3 regions of the Streptomyces sp. NPDC058001 genome follow, and region 3 is predicted to be linked to each of the others. Evidence: riboswitches for the same ligand, from Rfam matches in the RefSeq annotation. Region 3 holds a riboswitch; each other region holds the start of a gene.
What was found. Region 3 has a riboswitch for cobalamin ahead of ACFVT5_RS12125 (ABC transporter substrate-binding protein). Riboswitches for the same ligand answer to the same signal wherever they lie in the genome.
Positions count from the first base shown of each region.

Region 1: it holds a riboswitch for cobalamin, as region 3 does, so the genes downstream of both, ACFVT5_RS31165 (ribonucleoside-diphosphate reductase subunit alpha) here and ACFVT5_RS12125 (ABC transporter substrate-binding protein) in region 3, are expected to answer to the same signal.
Region 2: it holds a riboswitch for cobalamin, as region 3 does, so the genes downstream of both, ACFVT5_RS16720 (CbtB-domain containing protein) here and ACFVT5_RS12125 (ABC transporter substrate-binding protein) in region 3, are expected to answer to the same signal.

Region 1 is NZ_JBHVQT010000013.1:240,321-246,586, reverse strand. It holds gene ACFVT5_RS31180 (helix-turn-helix domain-containing protein) at 1-611, opposite strand, end outside; gene ACFVT5_RS31175 (hypothetical protein) at 705-869, shown strand; gene ACFVT5_RS31170 (ribonucleotide-diphosphate reductase subunit beta) at 881-1,909, opposite strand; gene ACFVT5_RS31165 (ribonucleoside-diphosphate reductase subunit alpha) at 1,909-4,296, opposite strand; cobalamin riboswitch at 4,432-4,601, opposite strand; gene ACFVT5_RS31160 (hypothetical protein) at 4,665-5,462, shown strand; gene ACFVT5_RS31155 (YbdD/YjiX family protein) at 5,491-5,691, opposite strand; gene ACFVT5_RS31150 (carbon starvation CstA family protein) at 5,691-6,266, opposite strand, start outside.
Region 2 is NZ_JBHVQT010000006.1:271,056-277,321, forward strand. It holds gene metE (5-methyltetrahydropteroyltriglutamate--homocysteine S-methyltransferase) at 1-1,246, shown strand, start outside; gene ACFVT5_RS16715 (CbtA family protein) at 1,343-2,101, opposite strand; gene ACFVT5_RS16720 (CbtB-domain containing protein) at 2,124-2,345, opposite strand; cobalamin riboswitch at 2,381-2,529, opposite strand; gene ACFVT5_RS16725 (amidohydrolase) at 2,679-4,220, opposite strand; gene ACFVT5_RS16730 (winged helix-turn-helix transcriptional regulator) at 4,394-4,783, opposite strand; gene ACFVT5_RS16735 (NADPH-dependent F420 reductase) at 4,882-5,556, shown strand; gene ACFVT5_RS16740 (esterase-like activity of phytase family protein) at 5,691-6,266, opposite strand, start outside.
Region 3 is NZ_JBHVQT010000004.1:516,706-522,971, forward strand. It holds gene ACFVT5_RS12100 (hypothetical protein) at 1-311, opposite strand, end outside; gene ACFVT5_RS12105 (DNA-binding protein) at 338-772, opposite strand; gene ACFVT5_RS12110 (GNAT family N-acetyltransferase) at 802-1,086, shown strand; gene ACFVT5_RS12115 (ABC transporter ATP-binding protein) at 1,083-1,868, opposite strand; gene ACFVT5_RS12120 (FecCD family ABC transporter permease) at 1,865-2,932, opposite strand; gene ACFVT5_RS12125 (ABC transporter substrate-binding protein) at 2,992-4,008, opposite strand; cobalamin riboswitch at 4,265-4,392, opposite strand; gene ACFVT5_RS12130 (APC family permease) at 4,570-6,266, shown strand, end outside.

The sequences.
Region 1 (6,266 bases), on a different contig from region 3:
CGCTCGATGTACTGGGCCTGCCCGCCGTCCCGGTGCGGCGGCACCACCATCCGCCGGGCGAGCGCGTTGGCCACCTCGGACCCGTGCTCCTGCCGGATGATGTGCAGGCACGAGTCGATCCCGGCGGCCGACCCCGCCGAGGTGATGACGGTGCCCTCGTCCACGTACAGCACATCGCGTTCCACCCGGGCGCGCGGATGCCGTACGGCGAGTTCGTCCGCGTGCCGCCAGTGCACGGCGCAGCGCCGGCCGTCGAGGAGTCCGGCGGCGCCGAGTACGAAGACGCCGGAGCACACCGACATCACCCGCGCGCCCCGCTCGGTCGCCCGGCGCAGCGCGTCGAGCAGCTCCGGGGGATACGTACGGGCGGTGTCCGTACCCGCCGGGGTGACCGCGATCAGGTCGGCCGTCTCCAGGCGTTCGAGGCCGTGCGGCACATGCAGGCTGAACCCGGCGTGCGTCGACAGGACCGGGCCCTCGGCCGACGCCACCGCGAAGTCGTACACCGGCAGTCCCTGGTCACTGCGGTCGAGGCCGAACACCTCGCACACCACGCCGAGTTCGAAGGGATGCACCCCGTCGAGCAGGACCGCGACCACGTTTTTCAGCATGCCGGACAGTCTGCCGCAGCGGTGGCAGTAAATCGAGGGTGTATGACAATTCTGCCACTGCCGGTGGGGTCGGGATCGCGGCACAGTAGCGGCATGAACGCACTCCTGGACTACCTGACCGTCGGCGCCGTCTTCCTCCTCCTGCTCGCGCCCTCCGCCTACGGCTTCCTGCACGAACGCCGGATCGACCGCCAGCTCCGAGGGGCGGAACGGTCCGGCACCGAAGCACCGGACCGCTCCCTCCACCTGGCCGCGTAACCTCCGGCGGCCTAGAACTCGTCGTCGAACGACACCGAGCCCTCCACCGCCACCTGGTACGCGGACGGGCGTCGCTCGAAGAAGTTCGTCAGCTCCTGGACACCCTGGAGTTCCATGAACGAGAACGGGTTCTGCGAGCCGTACACCGGGGCGAACCCGAGCCGCTGCAACCGCTGGTCGGCGACGCACTCCAGGTACTGCCGCATCGACTCGGTGTTCATGCCCGGCAGTCCCTCGCCGCACAGGTCGCGGCCGAACTGCAACTCGGCCTCGACCGCCTCCTTGAGCATCGCGGTGACCTGCTCCTGGAGCCGGTCGTCGAAGAGGTCCGGCTCCTCCTTGCGTACGGTGTCGACCACCTCGAACGCGAACGACATGTGCATCGTCTCGTCACGGAACACCCAGTTGGTGCCCGTCGCCAGACCGTGCAGCAGCCCGCGCGAGCGGAACCAGTAGACGTACGCGAAGGCCCCGTAGAAGAACAGGCCCTCGATGCAGGCCGCGAAGCAGATCAGGTTGAGCAGGAACCGGCGCCGGTCGGAGCGGGACTCCAGCTGGTCCAGCTTCTCGACCGAGTCCATCCACTTGAAGCAGAACTCGGCCTTCTCACGGATCGACGGGATGTTCTCGACCGCCGCGAAGGCCGCCGTCCGGTCGTCCGGGTCGGGCAGATAGGTGTCCAGGAGCGTCAGATAGAACTGGACGTGCACGGCCTCCTCGAACAACTGCCGGCTCAGGTACAGCCGCGCCTCGGGGGAGTTGATGTGCTTGTACAGCGTGAGCACCAGGTTGTTCGCCACGATCGAGTCGCCCGTCGCGAAGAAGGCGACCAGGCGTCCGATCATGTGCTGCTCACCGGGCGACAGCTTCGCGAGGTCGGCGACGTCCGAGTGGAGGTCGACCTCCTCGACGGTCCAGGTGTTCTTGATCGCGTCCCGGTAGCGCTCGTAGAAGTCCGGGTACCGCATGGGCCGGAGCGTCAGCTCGAACCCCGGGTCCAGCAGGTTCTTCTCGGCGGCGGGTTCAGAAGCGGTGGTCATTACTGGCATGCCTCGCAGGACTCGGGGTTCTCCAGGGAGCAGGCGACCGCGTCCGCGTCGGGCGCCGGCTGCTGTACGGGGATGGGGGCGGTGGCCTGGGCGGCGCGGGCGATCCGGGTCGCCGGGCGCGACCGCAGGTAGTACGTCGTCTTCAGCCCCCGCTGCCACGCGTACGCGTACATCGAGCTGAGCTTCCCGATGGTCGGCGTCTGAAGGAACAGGTTCAGGGACTGCGACTGGTCGAGGAACGGGGTGCGGTCCGCCGCCATGTCGATGAGGCCGCGCTGCGGGATCTCCCACGCCGTGCGGTACAGCTCCCTGACGTCGGCGGGGATCCACGCGAAGCCCTGGACCGAGCCGCTGGCGTCGCGCAGCGCCTCACGGGTGCGCGCGTCCCACACCCCGAGCCGCTTCAGGTCCTCCACCAGATAGGCGTTGACCTGGAGGAACTCCCCGCTCAGCGTCTCGCGCTTGAAGAGGTTGGAGACCTGCGGCTCAATGCACTCGTACACCCCGGCGATGGACGCGATGGTCGCGGTCGGCGCGATGGCGAGGAGCAGTGAATTACGCATCCCGGTCGTGGCGATACGTTCCCGCAGGGCCGTCCAGCGCTCGGGCCAGGTCAGTTCGGCACCGTAGTGGTCGGGGTGCAGCACCCCGCGCGCGGTGCGTGTCTTCTCCCAGGCAGGGAGGGGGCCGCTCCGCTCGGCGAGGTCCGCCGACGCCTCGTACGCGGCGAGCATGATCCGCTCGGCGATCCGGGTGGACAGGGCGCGGGCGGCGGCCGAGTCGAAGGGCAGCCGCAGGCGGAAGAAGACGTCCTGGAGGCCCATCGCGCCGAGGCCCACCGGGCGCCACTTGGCGTTGGAACGGCCGGCCTGCTCGGTCGGGTAGTAGTTGATGTCCACGACCCGGTCCAGGAAGGTCACGGCGGTCCGTACCGCGTCGTCCAGGCGCTCCCAGTCGATGCCGTCGCCGGAGCCCGGCGTGACGAACGCGCCCAGGTTGACCGAGCCGAGGTTGCAGACGGCCGTCTCGCCGTCGTCGGTGACCTCAAGGATCTCCGTGCACAGATTCGAGGAGTGCACGGTGTGGCCGGGCTCGGCGGTCTGGTTCGCGGTGCGGTTGGCGGCGTCCTTGAAGGTCATCCAGCCGTTGCCGGTCTGCGCGAGGGTGCGCATCATCCGGCCGTACAGGTCCCGCGCGGGGATCGTCTTCCTCGCCAGGCCCGCGGCTTCGGCGGCTTTGTACGCGGTGTCGAACGCGTCGCCCCACAGGTCGACCAGTTCGGGCACGTCGGCCGGCGAGAACAGCGACCAGGGGGCGTCGGCGGCGACCCGGCGCATGAACTCGTCGGGGATCCAGTGCGCGAGGTTGAGATTGTGGGTGCGCCGGGCGTCCTCGCCGGTGTTGTCCCGCAGTTCGAGGAACTCCTCGATGTCGGAGTGCCAGGTCTCCAGGTAGACCGCCGCCGCGCCCTTGCGCCGGCCGCCCTGGTTCACGGCGGCCACGGAGGCGTCGAGGGTTTTCAGGAACGGGACGATGCCGTTGGAGTGGCCGTTGGTGCCGCGGATCAGCGAACCCCGGGCGCGCACCCGGGAGTAGGAGAGGCCGATACCGCCCGCGTGCTTCGACAGGCGGGCCACCTGGTGGTAGCGGTCGTAGATGGAGTCCAGCTCGTCCAGGGGGGAGTCCAGGAGATAGCAGGACGACATCTGCGGGTGGCGGGTACCGGAGTTGAAGAGCGTGGGGGAGGAGGGAAGGTAGTCGAGGCGGCTCATCAGACCGTAGAGCGCGGCGACCTCGTCCACCGCGCGGGCGCTGTCGTCCTCGGCGAGTCCGGACGCGACGCGCAGCATGAAGTGCTGCGGGGTCTCGACCACCTTCCGGGTGATCGGGTGCCGCAGCAGATAGCGGCTGTGCAGGGTGCGCAGCCCGAAGTAGCCGAAGCGGTCGTCCGCGTGGACGTCGATCAGCGCGTCGAGACGCTTCGCGTGCAGGGTGACGAACGCGGCCGTGCGGTCCGCGATCAGGCCCTCGCGGTGACCGGTCGCGACCGAGTCCGAGAAGGAGCGCACGCCCTGCGACGCGGCTTCCTCGGCGATGCCGATGGTGAGCAGCCGGGCGGCGAGCCGGGAGTAGACCGGGTCCTCGGAGATGAGACCGGCGGCCGACTCGGTCGCCAGCTCCCGCAGTTCGGCACGGTCCGCGCGGGCGGAGCGTCCCCGGAGCGCGGCGGCGGCGACGCGTCCCGGGTCGGCGCCGGGAAGGTCGGCCGTCAGGGCGGTCAGGGTGCGCAGCAGCGCGGCACCGGGACCGTCGTCCGCCGGAACAGTCGCATTCACCGGAACGGTCACTGAGGCCGGATCGGCTGGCGCGATGGTCACGTGAAGCTCTCCCTCGCTCGGCTCTGGGCCTCGGACGGGGGAGCGGGGCACGCGGACGTGGCCGCGTGCGGCGGCGCGCCGCGTCCACCGACCCATTCCTCGGGGCCCGGACGTCATGTCGGTACCCGGACCGGTCGGACCGGGTACGCCGTCGGCAGGTCATCGGACTCACGGGTGCGCGAATGCGGACCAGTACACCGTTGCGGGACAGTTCCGGACTTGCACCGGATTCCCCTGCGGCGACAGCGAGCATGAGCATACATCTTGTGCCGGGTCCGGGAAGCACCCCCACATGTTGTGTCGGATAGAGTCCCGGAGGCCAGGAACTGACGGCGTGGGGAGGGCCTGTGGGGGCACGGAGACGGCCCGTGGCGGCCCTTGTGGCGGCGCTCGCACTGTCCATGACGGCGGCGGCCTGCGGGGGCGGCGAGCGGCCCGTGGGAGGCGCCGGGGCGGCACGGACGACGCCCGGCGCGGCTGCCGGCACCGCCCCCGGAGCGGACGCTTCCGCCGACCCGGAACGCGTCTTCACGGACACGGAGTTGGCCGGCGCGCTCGTCCCGCGAGCGGAGTTCGCCCGGGGCCTGAAGGCGTACGACGACGGCCCCCGCGAGGGCTGGTTCGACGCGAACCCCGCATACCGGCCCGGCGTCTGGTCGGAGTGCGCCCAGCAGCACCCCGGGCCCCGGATCACCGCGTACCGCGAGGAGTTGCCGGAGTACCGGGGGAGCAGCGCGCGTGACGCGGCCGTCGCCTGGGCGCGGCCCGAGGACGCGGGGGAGCCGGGTGCGGCGCCCGATGCGCTGGTGATCCAGCGGCTGATCTCGATGCCCGTGCGGGACGCCGGACGCTATCTGCGGCTCCAGTACGACCTGTACGCGTACTGCGCGGCGTACGACGCCGACTCGAACGGGGCCGCCACGCCCGTGCGGCACGAGGTGCGGCGGCTGGGCGGACTGGGCGACGAGGCGATCCTGGTCCGCGAGGAGACCCTGGGCACCGACGGCACCGGGCCCCGGTACACGGTGTGGGCCCGGGTCGGCACGGTGCTGCTCGGCGTCGGCGAGGCCACCGGCGAGGAGAAGGCGAAGCGCTGGGCGGCCCTGGTGGCGCGGCGCGTCGCACAGCGCTTGTACGACATGCCCGCGCCACCGGGTACCGGGTGACGACTTCCCACGCGCCGCCGGGGTGCGGTCAGCAGCAGCGGAACCCCTGTCGGGGGTCCGCCTCCTGACGGTCCGTCCGCTCCCGTTCGAAGGTTCGCCGGGACGGCGCGGGCGCGTCCGGATGGTCTTTCCGTACGTGTGCGACATACCGGTCGTACGCTGACTCGTCCGTCAACTCCCGTACGTACCACCGCATCCAGCGCAGTACCCGCACTCCGCGCACCAGCATCACGGCACCCGCTCCGCTTCCGCCGCCAGCTCCAACTTCTCCTGGGGAGTGGCGAACAGGCCGTCCGGGGCGACCAGCTTGGACTCGACGTACGGTGTCTCGCTGAGCCGGCTCGCCTCAGGGTTACGGATGTGCCGGACGCAGACCCATGCCGCGTCGGCGATCACGATCACGATGAGCAGCGCGAGGGCGGCCGTGAGGACGCCGTCCACGGTGGAGTTGGTGACCACCGTGTGCATGTCGTCCATGGTCTTGGCGGGCGGCAGGACCTTGCCCGCGTCGATGCCGTCCTGGTAGTTCGCGCGCTGCTGGAAGAAGCCCACCCGCGGATCGCTGGAGAACACCTTCTGCCAGCTCGCGGTGAGCGTCACCGTCGCGTCCCAGATCAGCGGAACCCCGGTCACCCAGGCCCACTTGAGCCGACCGGACTTCACCAGGAGGGTCGTGCAGACGGCGAGCGCGACGGCCGCGAGGAGCTGGTTGGCGATACCGAAGACCGGGAAGAGCTGGTTGATCCCGCCCAGCGGCTCGTGCACGCCGACCCAGAGGAAGTAGCCCCACAGCGCCACCACGAT
Region 2 (6,266 bases), on a different contig from region 3:
CGCCTTCGCCCGCCAAAAGTCGGCCGAGATCGTCACCCTGGCCAAGGGTCTCGCGCAGGGCACCGACACGATCGCCGCCGAACTCGCCGCGAACCGCGCGGACCTGGCCTCCCGGGCGGGCTCGCCGATCACGCGTGACCCGGCGGTACGGGCCCGTGCCGGCGCCGTGACGGAGGCCGACGCCCACAGGTCCGAGCCGTACGGCGAACGGGCCGGAGCCCAGCGGGCCCATCTCGGCCTGCCGCTGCTGCCGACCACCACCATCGGCTCCTTCCCGCAGACCGGCGAACTGCGCACCGCCCGCGCCGACCTGCGGGCCGGACGTATCGACACCGCGGGGTACGAGGAGCGCATCAGGGCGGAGATCCAGGAGGTGATCTCCTTCCAGGAGAAGACCGGTCTGGACGTCCTGGTGCACGGCGAGGCCGAACGCAACGACATGGTCCAGTACTTCGCCGAACAGCTCACCGGATACCTGGCCACGCAGCACGGCTGGGTGCAGTCCTACGGCACCCGCTATGTCCGTCCGCCGATCCTGGCCGGCGACATCTCGCGGCCCGAGCCGATGACGGTGCGCTGGACGACGTACGCCCAGTCCCTCACCGATCGCCCGGTCAAGGGCATGCTCACCGGCCCGGTCACCATGCTCGCCTGGTCCTTCGTCCGCGACGAACAGCCCCTCGGCGACACCGCCCGCCAGGTCGCCCTCGCGCTACGCGACGAAGTCAACGACCTTGAGACGGCCGGGACTTCGGTGATCCAGGTCGATGAACCCGCCCTGCGCGAAACGCTCCCGCTGCGCACGGCCGACCGCCCGGCCTACCTGGCGTGGGCCACCGAGGCGTTCCGGCTCAGTACGAGTGGCGTGCGTCCGGCCACGCAGATCCATACGCATATGTGCTACGCCGAGTTCGGGGACGTCGTCCAGGCCATCGACGACCTCGACGCCGATGTCATCAGCCTGGAGGCCGCCCGCTCGCACATGCAGGTCGCCCGCGAACTCGCCGCCCACGGCTACCCGCGCGAGGCGGGACCCGGGGTGTACGACATCCACTCGCCGCGGGTGCCGAGTACGGAGGAGGCGGCCGAACTGCTGCGGATCGGACTCAAGGCCATTCCCGCCGAACGGCTGTGGGTGAATCCCGACTGCGGCCTGAAGACCCGTGGATGGCCCGAGACCCGCGCCGCACTGGAGAACCTGGTCACCGCCGCCCGCACCGTCCGCGCGGAACTCCCCGCGTCCTGACGACTGGACCGTCGTCCTTACGACGGGACCGGCCGGGGAGGGGTCTTCGGCTCCCTCCCCGGTTCCGCAAGTCCTCACTCGTACGGTGGCGTTCGGTCAGTGGGGCGCGGCGACCGTCCGGCCCGCAGTGACTGTCGCGGGCTTGGGATTCAGCAGCCGCTCGGCCAACTCCCCGAAGACCAGGCCGAATCCGCCCCACAGGGTGATCTGGATGGCCAGTGCGGAGACCCGGAACCGCCACAGCACGGTGGCCGGGAAGTCGGCGGGAACCTCGTTGATGACGGGCAGGAACGCGTACGCGAGTCCGATCGCGAGGGCGAAGGCGGCCACCGCGGTGACCGTGGCGTACCAGGTGCCCAGCTTCGGTGCGAGCCGCTTGCCGAGCAGGGTGGCGGCCACGGCGATCAGGACGCTGAGCAGCGCCATCAGCAGGTACAGGGTGGTCCGCTTGCCGATGGTGTCGCCGTTGCCGACCGCGGGCGGGTTGGCCGGGTACTTCAGGAACGGCACGACGTACACGGCGAGCAGGGCGCAGCCGGACAGCAACAGCGCGGTGGCCCGCGCACCGAAGTGGCCGACCCGGCCGTGCGCGAAGCAGTAGGCGAGGGCGGCGATGCCACCGAAGGCGATCCCGTAGATCAGGACACCGGTGGCCAGGCCCGCGGTGGACTGCAAGGAGCGGGAGACGAGTTCGACCTCGTGCTCGTGCCCTGAGGCGTGGGCCTCCTCGAAGCCGATCGCCTTGTCGACGTACGGTTCGCCGAGGAAGTAGGCGACGACCAGGGCGAGTACGCCGGCGGTGAGGCCGGCGAGCATGCCGCGTACGAGGAGATTTCTTACCGTTGCGGAGTTCATGTAGGTGTCGGTTTCCCTTGCGTCAGTGGCAGGGGAAGCCGAGGAGGTGGCGGGCGTCGTGCACCCATTCGTGGACGTCTTCGCCGGAGACCACGGCGGTGGCGCCCTGCTCGGCGCCGACGAAGTAGAGCAGGACCAGCATCAGAATGCCGAAGAAAACCGCCCACGGGACGATCGCGCCGATCGGCAGCTTGGCGGGGAGAGCGGGGGTGGTGACGGCCGGCGGGGCGACATGCTGCGCCATGGCGGGGCCTCCTCTGGGAGTTCGCGTCCCATCTCGGTGGTGCACTGGACGACGGCTACGGGTCTGACTCGCCCCCCTCGCACAAGGGATGGCACACAGTGGCGCGACCGTTCCGGATTCTCACCGGCTTCCGTCCTGCCGTCGTCGATATCGCACCGACGGTACCGCCTGGCGGGTACCTGGCCAAGACCGTGCCACCTGGTGTGATCCAGCCGACTGATCCGGCATCTGGCGTGGTTCTGGACGTTCAGGACCACCAGGGCCGCGCGACGCGGGTCGACGGCCCACCCCGACCGTCGCGCGCCATCGAATACACCGTCAGGAACCTTTCTCTCATGGCAGTACCGGCTCATGCGAGTACGGGCCATGGAGGTACGGGCCATGGGTCCACCGGCCGTCCGTCATCGTGGCGTGCACGGGCATGGCGCGCAGCGTGTCCAGGTCGGCCGACAGCGGGTCCACCTCCACGACCACCAGATCGGCGGCGTCCCCGACCCTGATGAGCCGTCGCCCGCGGGCCGCCGCGACGAGCGCGTCCCGTACGGACAGGCGCTGTTCCGGGTGCCAGGCGGGGCGGGCGTCGTCGGTGCGGCTGACGGCCGAGGCGATGGCGAGCCAGGGGTCGAGCGGCGAGACGGGAGCGTCGGAGCCGAACTCCAGGCGGGCACCGGCGGCGAGCAGGTCGGCATAGGCGAAGGCCCGGTCGGTGCGCCCGGTCCAGTGCCGGTCCGCCACATCACGGTCGTCGGTCGCGTGCCGGGGCTGCACCCCCGCCGTGACGCCCAACTCCGCGAAGCGCGGCAGGTCTTCGGGGCTCAGCAACTGCGCGTGCTCGATCCTGCCCCGGCAGCGCACCGCGTCGAAGGCGTCCAGTGCCACGGTGTTGGCGTGGTCGCCGATGGCGTGTACCGCCGGTTCGATGCCGTGCGCGGCGGCCCGGCGCATGAGCCGCACCAACTCGTCCAGTGACGTCTGCGCGATGCCGTGGGCGCCGTCCGTGCCCTCAAGGCCCGGATAGAGGTCGTGGCACAGCGCGGTACGGGTGTTGAGCGAGCCGTCGGTGAAGAGCTTCAGCGGACCGACCCGTACCAGGCCCCCGGACGCGCCGATCTCGGACCCGGTGCGCAGTCCACGTTTCACGGCCGCGTCCAGGTGGCTCGGATAGACGGCGGCGGACACCCGTACGGCGGGCGTGGCCTCGGCCGAGCGACGCTCCCAGTCCCCGACCGCGTCGCCGTACTGGAAGTCGATGACACCGGTGATCCCGCGCGCGGCAGCGGCCCGGCAGGCGTCCGCGACCCAGCCGTCGACCACATCGGCCGGTGTCTCGGGAAGGACGGACAGGACCTCGTGGGCCTCGTGTTCCCTGACCAGACCGGTCGGATGGTCGGCGCGGCCGACCAGGGCGAGGCAGGCGGAGTTCAGCCATACGGCGTGCAGGTCGGCGCTGACCAGGACGGTCGGCCGGTCGGGCAGGGCCGAGTCGAGGAGCCGCTTGTGCGGGGCGTCGGGCCACAGCCCGTCGCGGAACCCGTACCCGAAGAGCACCGTGCGGCCGGGCTCCCGGCCGCCGTGGTCCCGCACGAGGTCGGCCACCGCCCGCGCGGAGGCGGTACCGGACAGGTCGAGGCGGTGCCGGGCACTCGCCCATTCCGCCATGTGCACATGCGCGTCCCACAACCCCGGAAGGAGTACGCGTCCTTCGAGGTCAAGCACCCTTTCGCCCTCGGCGGATGCCGCCCGTCCCCCGGTCCCGTCCACCTCCGTCACGACATGGGTGACCCTGCCGTCCGCCAGGCGCACGCGGGCGAGCGGTCCACCCGCGCCGAGCCGCACCCGGTCGAGCGTGAGCGCGGCGCTTGCGAAGTCCGTCATGAAGCCTCCATCTGCGACACCACGCGGTCTCGACAGGACCGCGCCGGATGAGACGACGATCATGGACCTGTCAGTGCCGCACGTCGACCCACCCGCCCCACCAGGGGCACACCGAGCACACTTCCCGCAACCGACCATCCACTTAACTAAACTTAGCCTTCCCTTACTTCGGGTCACTCGTACCGTCGGCCGTCGTCCGGCGCCGCGCTTTCCTGTGCCTCAAGAAGTTCGTCGCCGTGCTCGATCGTCCAGCGCCCGAGCGCCCGCATCGGACCGTCGACCAGGCTCTGCCCCAAACCGGTCAGGTCGTACTCGACCCGAGGCGGCGCCTCGGCGTACGCGTGCCGGCTGATCAGACCGCCGGCGAGCAATCGGTGCAATGCGTCCGTCAGCACCTTGTCGCTGATCCCGCCGATCGCGACGCGTAGTTCACGGCGCCGGTGCGGTCCCGAGCGCAGTGCGACCAGGACAACGGGGTCCCAGGTGTGGGCGAAGAGATCGGTGGCCGCGCGCAGTCGGCAATCGGCGACCAACTCATGACGGTGGGCATCGTGATCAGTCATCTCGCCACCCATCATCGCGCCCCCGAAGCACACCGATCGGTGCGTCACACCTTCTCTACCGTGGCCGTCCAACGATCACTGTGTGAGAGGGAGCGGCGATGCGCGTCGGGATTCTGGGAACGGGAACGCTGGCGACGGCTCTGGCCGAAGGCTGGGCTCGTGCGGGACATGAGGTGACGGTCGGCGGCCGGTCGCAGACCAAGGCACGGAACCTCGCCGACCGGTTGGGCGATGGGGTACGCGCTGCCGCGCCACGCGAGGCAGTCACGGGACGCGACGCGGTACTGCTCGCCGTGTCATCACATGGCGTCGAAAACATGCTGCGCGACGCGGGCGCGTCCGACGGCTCCCTCGCAGGGACGCCGTTGATCGATCCGACGAATGCCGTCGAACACGGAGTCGGTGTGTTGCTCACCGGACAGGATGAGTCGATGGCGCGACGCATCGCCGGACTCGCTCCGGGCGCGCATGTCGTCAAGGCGTTCCATCTCTTTCCCGCAGAGCAGTGGGTGAGACGTCCTGGCGGTGGCGAGCCGCAGGTGACGGTGGCGATGTGCGGTGACGATCCGGCGGCGCTACGGGTCGTCGGCGAACTGGTCCGTGCCGTCGGCGGGACGCCGGCCGTCCTGGGGTCCCTGGCGCGCGTCCGTCAGCTTGAGGAGGTCGCGGGTTTCGTCATCGGGCTGGCATTCAACGGCTTCGACCCCAACTCCGCGATCCCGCAAGCCCCTTCACCGACCGCACCGCCCGTCTCGCCCAGCACTTCCGCGTGACCGAGGCCAGCGAAAACCGCCACGTCGAACGCCGACTGACCACCGACCTCGGCCGCGCCACCTGGCGCCTACCCCATGGAGCCGCAGTCGGTGGCCAGTTGCCGTTATCGGTGGCCAGTCGCGTTTACTGGTTCTCAGCGGATGCCGAGTGCGACGATCTGGGTGACCTCGTCATCGGCGAAGTTGTCGTCGCTGACCAGGAGCAGGGTTCGTTCGCCGCCGCGCAGGGTCGGGCCCCAGGTCATGCCCTCGGTGTTGTCGACCGTGGACAGGCCCAAGTCGTCGAAGTCCGCGACCAGTTTCTTCCGCATCGGTACGACCCGCTGCCCGACCAGTGAGTCCATGTTCCGCACCTCGGTCGCGCCGCGCGTGGTGGCGTCGTAGATCCGGATCTTGAAGCCCGAGCCCGCCACCCAGGTACGTTCGAGTACGAGGTACCGGCTGGGGTCCTCGGGGAAGGCGAGGATCGAGGGCACGCCGGTGTCCGGGGGCCACGGGCTGGACGGGTCGGACTCGGCGAAGATCTTCTCCAGGGGGTAGGCGAACTGCCCCAGCACGGCGCCGTTCCGGGTCTGCTGGGTGACGCGGATCAGGGCACCGTGCTTCAGGTCGGGCTCCGGTCCGTCCTGGAGCAGCGGACCCTCGACGGCACTGGTGAGGACGCGGCTCCCGGCGCCGAACGTGATGGCTTCGATCGACTTGTTCCGCCG
Region 3 (6,266 bases):
GATAGCAGGTCGTAGCGGGCGAAGGTGTTCACGAACGCGGTGTCGACCCCTTCGGCATCGAAGATGTCCAGCAACTCGCCCAGATACGCGGCCTGTTCGTCCTCGTCCCGGATGTACTCACCGTCCAGCCGGACCGCCCTGCCGTCCGCGCCCCACTGGATGATCAGGTCCCCACGTCCACCCTTGTCGGCCGCCCCGCGATGGGTGGTGCACCCGAACTCGGTGACCGCGAAGGGCTTTTCCCGCGCTACTAGGGACCGGATGCCGGTACGGAAGCAGTTCGGAACCGGTGAGGAACACGACCTCGGCACCACTCCCCCGACCGAAGACCAGGGCCCTAAACGGAGCCCTCCGCCTCGCTGTTGACGCGGCTCGCCAACCGTTCGTACCGCTGCCGGGCCGCCTGCGGAGTGCCGAGCCCGAGCCCGAAGGCGATCTCCTGCCACGTCATGTCGCGCCCCCTGGCCATCCTCAGGAGCCCGGCTTCGAGTTCGTCCAACTCGCCCCGCACCAGCGGTACGAGGCTCAACGCGGCGGTGATGTCGGCGTGGTCCACGGCCGGTTCACCGTCATCGGGCAGCGCGGCCCCACTGAGCAGGAACGCCACGAGCCGTACAGCCTCATGCGGACCGAGGACCGACGGGTGCACCTGCCTACGGCGCTGCTCATCGGTGGCCGCGTGCCGCTCGGCGATCCGGAACAGAGCCGCGTACACACGCTGCGCACGCGCCTGTTCGGGCCTCGGGGGCGTGAAGGGATCGATGGCTTCCATGGGACAAGAATGCGGCTGCACACGAACCGATGTCAACGAATTATGTTGAACAATCTGTTCAAAGTACGCTCTACGCCCTGCCCGGTAATTGGGGCACCGGCGTCGGACGGCAGCTGATGGGAGCCGTGTTGACGGCGCTCGAAGAGGCCGCGTACCCGCACGCCACCCTCTGGGTCCTGGAACGCAATGAACGCGCCCGGCGCTTCTACGAGGCCGCCGGCTGGCACGCGGACGGCACGGCCGTCATCGACACCACCGGCGGAGCCCCCCTCAACAAACTCCGCTACCGCCGCCCGCTCCGGACGGATCGCTAGCCGGAGAGCAGCGTCACCTGGGGCACACCCGTGCGCGGGTGCGCGGTGATGTCCGCCTCGACCCGGTACACCTCCGACAGCAGCGCGGGGGTCAGGACCTCCGCGGGAGTGCCCATGGTGACCACCCGGCCGGCGTCCAGGACACAGAGCCGGTCGCAGAACGTCGCGGCGAGATTGAGGTCGTGCAGCGCGACGACGGCCGTGACACCGAGGCGGCGGACGAGCCGGAGCGCGTCCAACTGGTGCCGCAGATCAAGGTGGTTGGTCGGCTCGTCAAGGACCATCGTCCCGGCCCGCTGGGCAAGCGCGCGGGCGATCAGGACGCGTTGCTTCTCACCGCCCGACAGCCGGTCGAAGGGCGCGTCCGCGAGGTGGGCGGCGTCGAGTTCCGTCAGCGCGGCCGTGACGAGGGCGCGGTCGTCGGAGTCGTCGCCCTCGAAGGGGCGTTTGTGCGGGGTACGGCCCATGGCGACCACCTCGTACACGGTGAGTTCGAAGTCGCCCGCGTGGTCCTGCGGTACGGCGGCCAGTCGCCGGGCCAGGCGTTTGCCGGGCGTCCGCCAGACATCGGCGCCGTCCACGAGGACCCGCCCGTACGTGGGGCGCAGCGCGCGGTACACCGTCCGCAGGAGGGTGGATTTGCCGGCGCCGTTCGGACCGACCAGACCGACCACCTCGCCCGGAGCCACCGCCAAGGACACCTCGTGGACGAGGGGCCGGCCGTCGACGACCACCGAGACGGCGTCGATGTCCAGCGTGCCGGGTTCGAGTGAGTCCGTCATACCGACCTCCCGCGCATCAGCCAGAGGAAGAACGGGCCGCCGACCAGCGCCGTGAGAATGCCTACGGGAATCTCCTCGGGCCTCATCAGCGTGCGCGCGGCCAGATCGGCGGCGATCAGGAACGCGGCGCCCAGCAGTGCGGCGGCCGGCAGCGCACGGCGATGGTCGGCGCCCACCAGGAGCCGTACGACATGCGGCATGATCAGGCCGACGAAACCGATCTGGCCGCTGACCGCGACGATCGTGCCGATCATCAGCGCGACCAGCGTGAACAGCGCGGCCCGGAAGCGGTGCACGTCCAGGCCCAGCGCCGTGGCCGCCTCCTCCCCCGCGAGCAGCAGATTCAACGGGCGGCAGACACCCAGCAGTACGGCGGTGCCGAGCAGCACCGCGCCCGCCGGAATCCACACCATCGTCCAGGTGGTGCCGGCCACCCCGCCGAGCATCCAGCGGAGCGCCGACTGCGTCTTGTGCGGATCGTTCGAGGTGACGATGAGGAAGCTGGCCACCGCCGACAGCACCTCGGCCATGGCCACGCCCGCCAACACAAGCCGTACGGTGGTCATCCGGCCGCCGGAACGGGCGAGGAAGTACACCGCGATCAGCGCCGCCAGCGCACCGCAGAAGGCGGCGATCGGCAGCGAGAACGCACCGAACAGCGTCAGGTTGAAGACCAGGACGAGAACCGCGCCGACGCTCGCGCCGGAGGACACGCCAAGCAGCATCGGGTCGGCGAGCGGATTGCGGACCAGCGCCTGCAACGCCATACCGGCCACCGAAAGACCCGCCCCGACCACCGCGCAGAGCAGCACGCGGGGCAGCCGGACATCCGTGACGATGGTCTCGCGCGCCGCCGACCAGGTCGGTTCGACCAGACCGGGATGGACCTGGTGGAGCAGGATGCCCCAGACGTCCCCCGCCGGAATGCCGATCGAACCGGCCGCGATACCGAAGGTCGCCGCGACCAGCACGAGGGCACCGAGCCCGGCCAGGACCAGGGGGTAGGGAATCCGACGACGGCGGTACGTGGGTGCCGAAGCCGGTACGGGTATGGGTACCGGCACCTCGGTCGTCCCGGCCGCCCCGGTCGTCTCCCCCACTCCGGTCGTCTCGCTCGCTCCGGTCACCGGAAGCGTTCCGGATGGAGTTGCCGGGCCAGCGACTCCACCGCCGCGGGTACCCGTACGCCCAGCACGGTGGACGACAGGGGCAGCACCGCGAACCGCTCGTTCTTGATCGCGGGCACATCCCGCAACGCCGGGTTGGTGAGCAGGAACTTCTTCTTCTGCTCGACGGTCTGGTCACCGTAGTCATAGATGAGGATGACGTCCGGCGCCCGATCGGCCACCTGCTCGAACGACACATCACCGAACGCCTTGTCGACGTCGGCGAAGAGGTTCGTCGCGCCGGCCCGCTCGATCATGGCGTTGCCGATGCCCGTACCGCCCGCGGTGAAGGCGGTCTTGTCGCCGCTGTCGTACACGAAGAGCTTGACCGGATCCACGCCGTCGAGGCGGCCGTCGACTCCGTCCAGCGTGGTGTGCAGCGCCTTCACCTGCCGCTCGGCCCGCTCCGGGACGCCGAAAACCTTGGCGACATCCCGGATCTCCTTGTCCACCATGGACATCGTCACGGCCCCGGACGCACAACTCTCCCCATTCAGCCGGGTGTTGATCCCCGCCTTGGTGAACGTGTCCCGGCTGCGCCCCTCCTTCTCGTCGAAGGTGGACGCGAAACCGCCGTACACGAAGTCGGGTTCGGCGGCGAGCAGCGCCTCGTAGGACGGGTACTCCTTGGCGAGCACCTTGATCTTGTCGTACGCGGGTCGGTACGCGGGGAGGACCGCGTCGTCGAGATAGCCCGTACCGATCACCGACTTCTCCAGACCGAGGGCGAGCATCACCTCGGTCGCGTGCTGGTTCAGCGAGACCGCGCGCCGGGGCGGTCGCTCGTACGTCGTCTTCACACCGCAGTTGGAGACGGTGACCGGGAAGCCCTTCACGGCCGGTCCCTCCGCGTCGCCGGATTTCTCCCCGGCGCTTCCGCCGCAGCCGGATGCCAGCAGGACCGAGGCCAGGAGCAGGGGGAGCGGCAGGCGCAGGCGCCGGGGCAGGGAGAGCGAGCGTATGCCCGTCGTCATGGGACGGTTCCTCTCAGGGCGGAGGGGGGTTCCGGCGGTCATCGCGCGTCCCTGGACGAAGGGCGGGCCACACGGCACGGGCACAAGCAGGGGCACTGGCACGGGCACGGGCACCAATGGCCCCGGCGGTTTCGCGGCGATCGGTTTCGCGGCGATCGGTCTGTCGGCGGTCCCGTCCCCGGGTTGCCTAGCAGGCATGCCGAACCACCCTCCTCCAGGGAAATCCGCCCTGGGTTCATCGAGGTGGCGACCGCGTGAGTCTCCTGGCTCTCGGGTCGAGGCTCGTCCCGGCCTTCCCACCCGTTTCCGGGCAGTGGCCTCGTATGGGACTCGCTCGCCGATCACAGTGGCGGGACCGCGCCGGATTCACACCGGCTTCCTCGTCCGCCGTCGCCTTGTCGCCGAGCATCATCGCACCCGGCGCACACGCCCCGTCATCCGGCCATGGCTCCCGGCTCCCGGCTCCCGGCTCCCGGCTCCCGGCTCCCGGCTCCCGGCTCCCGGTCCGGCCTACGGCATGTCAGGACGCCCGCGTGACCTTGATCGACCACACTGCCGCTCGTGACCGAAACATCCGGAGGTCGGGACGCGGCGTCGGCGGGGCCGCCCGGACCCGCCGCGCGACTGCTGGAACTGGACGAGGAACAGCAACGCGCCCTGCGCCAGGTGGGCCGCGAGTGGGGTGAGGTGTCCGCGCCGCCCGAGACATGGCGTCGCGCGCTGCCCGTGGACCCCGACCTGGGGAAGTTCCCGCCGCGGGCGCAGCTCCAACCCGCCCGGTTCGGACGTCTGGTGGCCCTGACGCCCTTGGGGGCGCGTATGCCGGGCGAGCAGATCGACGAGGAGGAGGAGCCGCCCGCCGGGCGGCTGGGGCGCGCCGGGGCGTGGAGCCGGCGGATCCTCCTCGGTACACCGCTGAAGAGTTCCGCCCTGGTGTCCGAGCGGATGCGCAAGCTCGTCGCGCTGCCCGTGCTGTCCGCCGACGCGCTGTCGTCGGTCGCGTACGGTCCCGAGGCGATGCTCGCGGTCCTCGTGCTCGCGGGCACGGCGGGGCTCGCGTACTCGTTCCCGATCTCCGCCGCGATCGTGTTCCTGATGCTGGCGGTCGGCCTGTCGTACCGGCAGACGATCCGCGCGTACCCGCACGGCGGTGGCTCGTACATCGTGGCCGGCGACAATCTGGGCCCGGTGGCCGGTCTGGTCGCCGCGGCGGGTCTGATGACCGACTACGTGCTGACCGTCGCGGTGTCGATCGCCTCGGGCGTGGCGGCCATCACCTCGGCGATTCCCTCGCTGGCCTCGGACACGGTGCTCATCGGCGTCGTCGTGATCGTCGTTCTGCTCGCGGGCAATCTGCGCGGTATCCGGCAGGCGGGCGCGCTGTTCGCCGCGCCGACGTACGCGTTCATCGTCGCGATGTTCGCGCTCATCGTGGCCGGGCTCGTCGACTCGGCGGGGACTGACTTCCGGCCGCAGCCGACCCCGGCGGTCACAGCCACCGAGGGCGCGACGCTGTTCCTGATCATGCGGGCCTTCTCGTCCGGCGCCACCGCGATGACCGGTATCGAGGCGATCTCCAACGCGGTACCGGCGTTCAAGCCCGTCGAGTGGCGGCAGGCCCGTACGACGCTGACCTGGATGGTCGGGCTGCTCATCGCGATGTTCGCCGGGATCATCGTCGTCATCCATCTCACCGGTGTGGTGCCCAGCGGCAAGGAGACGATCCTCTCCCAACTGGCGCACCTCAGCTTCGGATCCGGCTGGATGTACGTCTTCGTGCAGGCGGCCACCGCGGCCGTGCTGCTCCTCGCCGCGAACACGGCGTACAACGACTTCCCGCGCGTACTGTCCCTCCTGGCGCGGGACGACTACGCGCCCCGGACCTTCATGCGCCTGGGCGACCGCCTCGCCTACAGCAACGGCATCATCGTCCTGTCGCTGGCCGCCGCCCTGGTCTTCGTGGCGTTCAACGGGCAGACGGGGGCGCTGATCCCGCTGTACGCGGTCGGCGTCTTCCTCGCCTTCACGCTCTCGCAGGCCGGGATGGTCGTGCACTGGTGGCGGCTGCGGGACCGGCACTGGCGCAAGAGCATGTGCTTCAACGCGGTGGGGGGTCTCCTGTCGGCCGTGGTGTTCATCACCGCGGGTATCAGCAAGTTCACCTCGGGCGCGTGGGTGGCGATCGTCGCCGTCGGCCTCTTCCTGCTGGTGACGCTGCGGATCCGCCACCATTACGCGACGGTCCGGGAGGCGTTGCG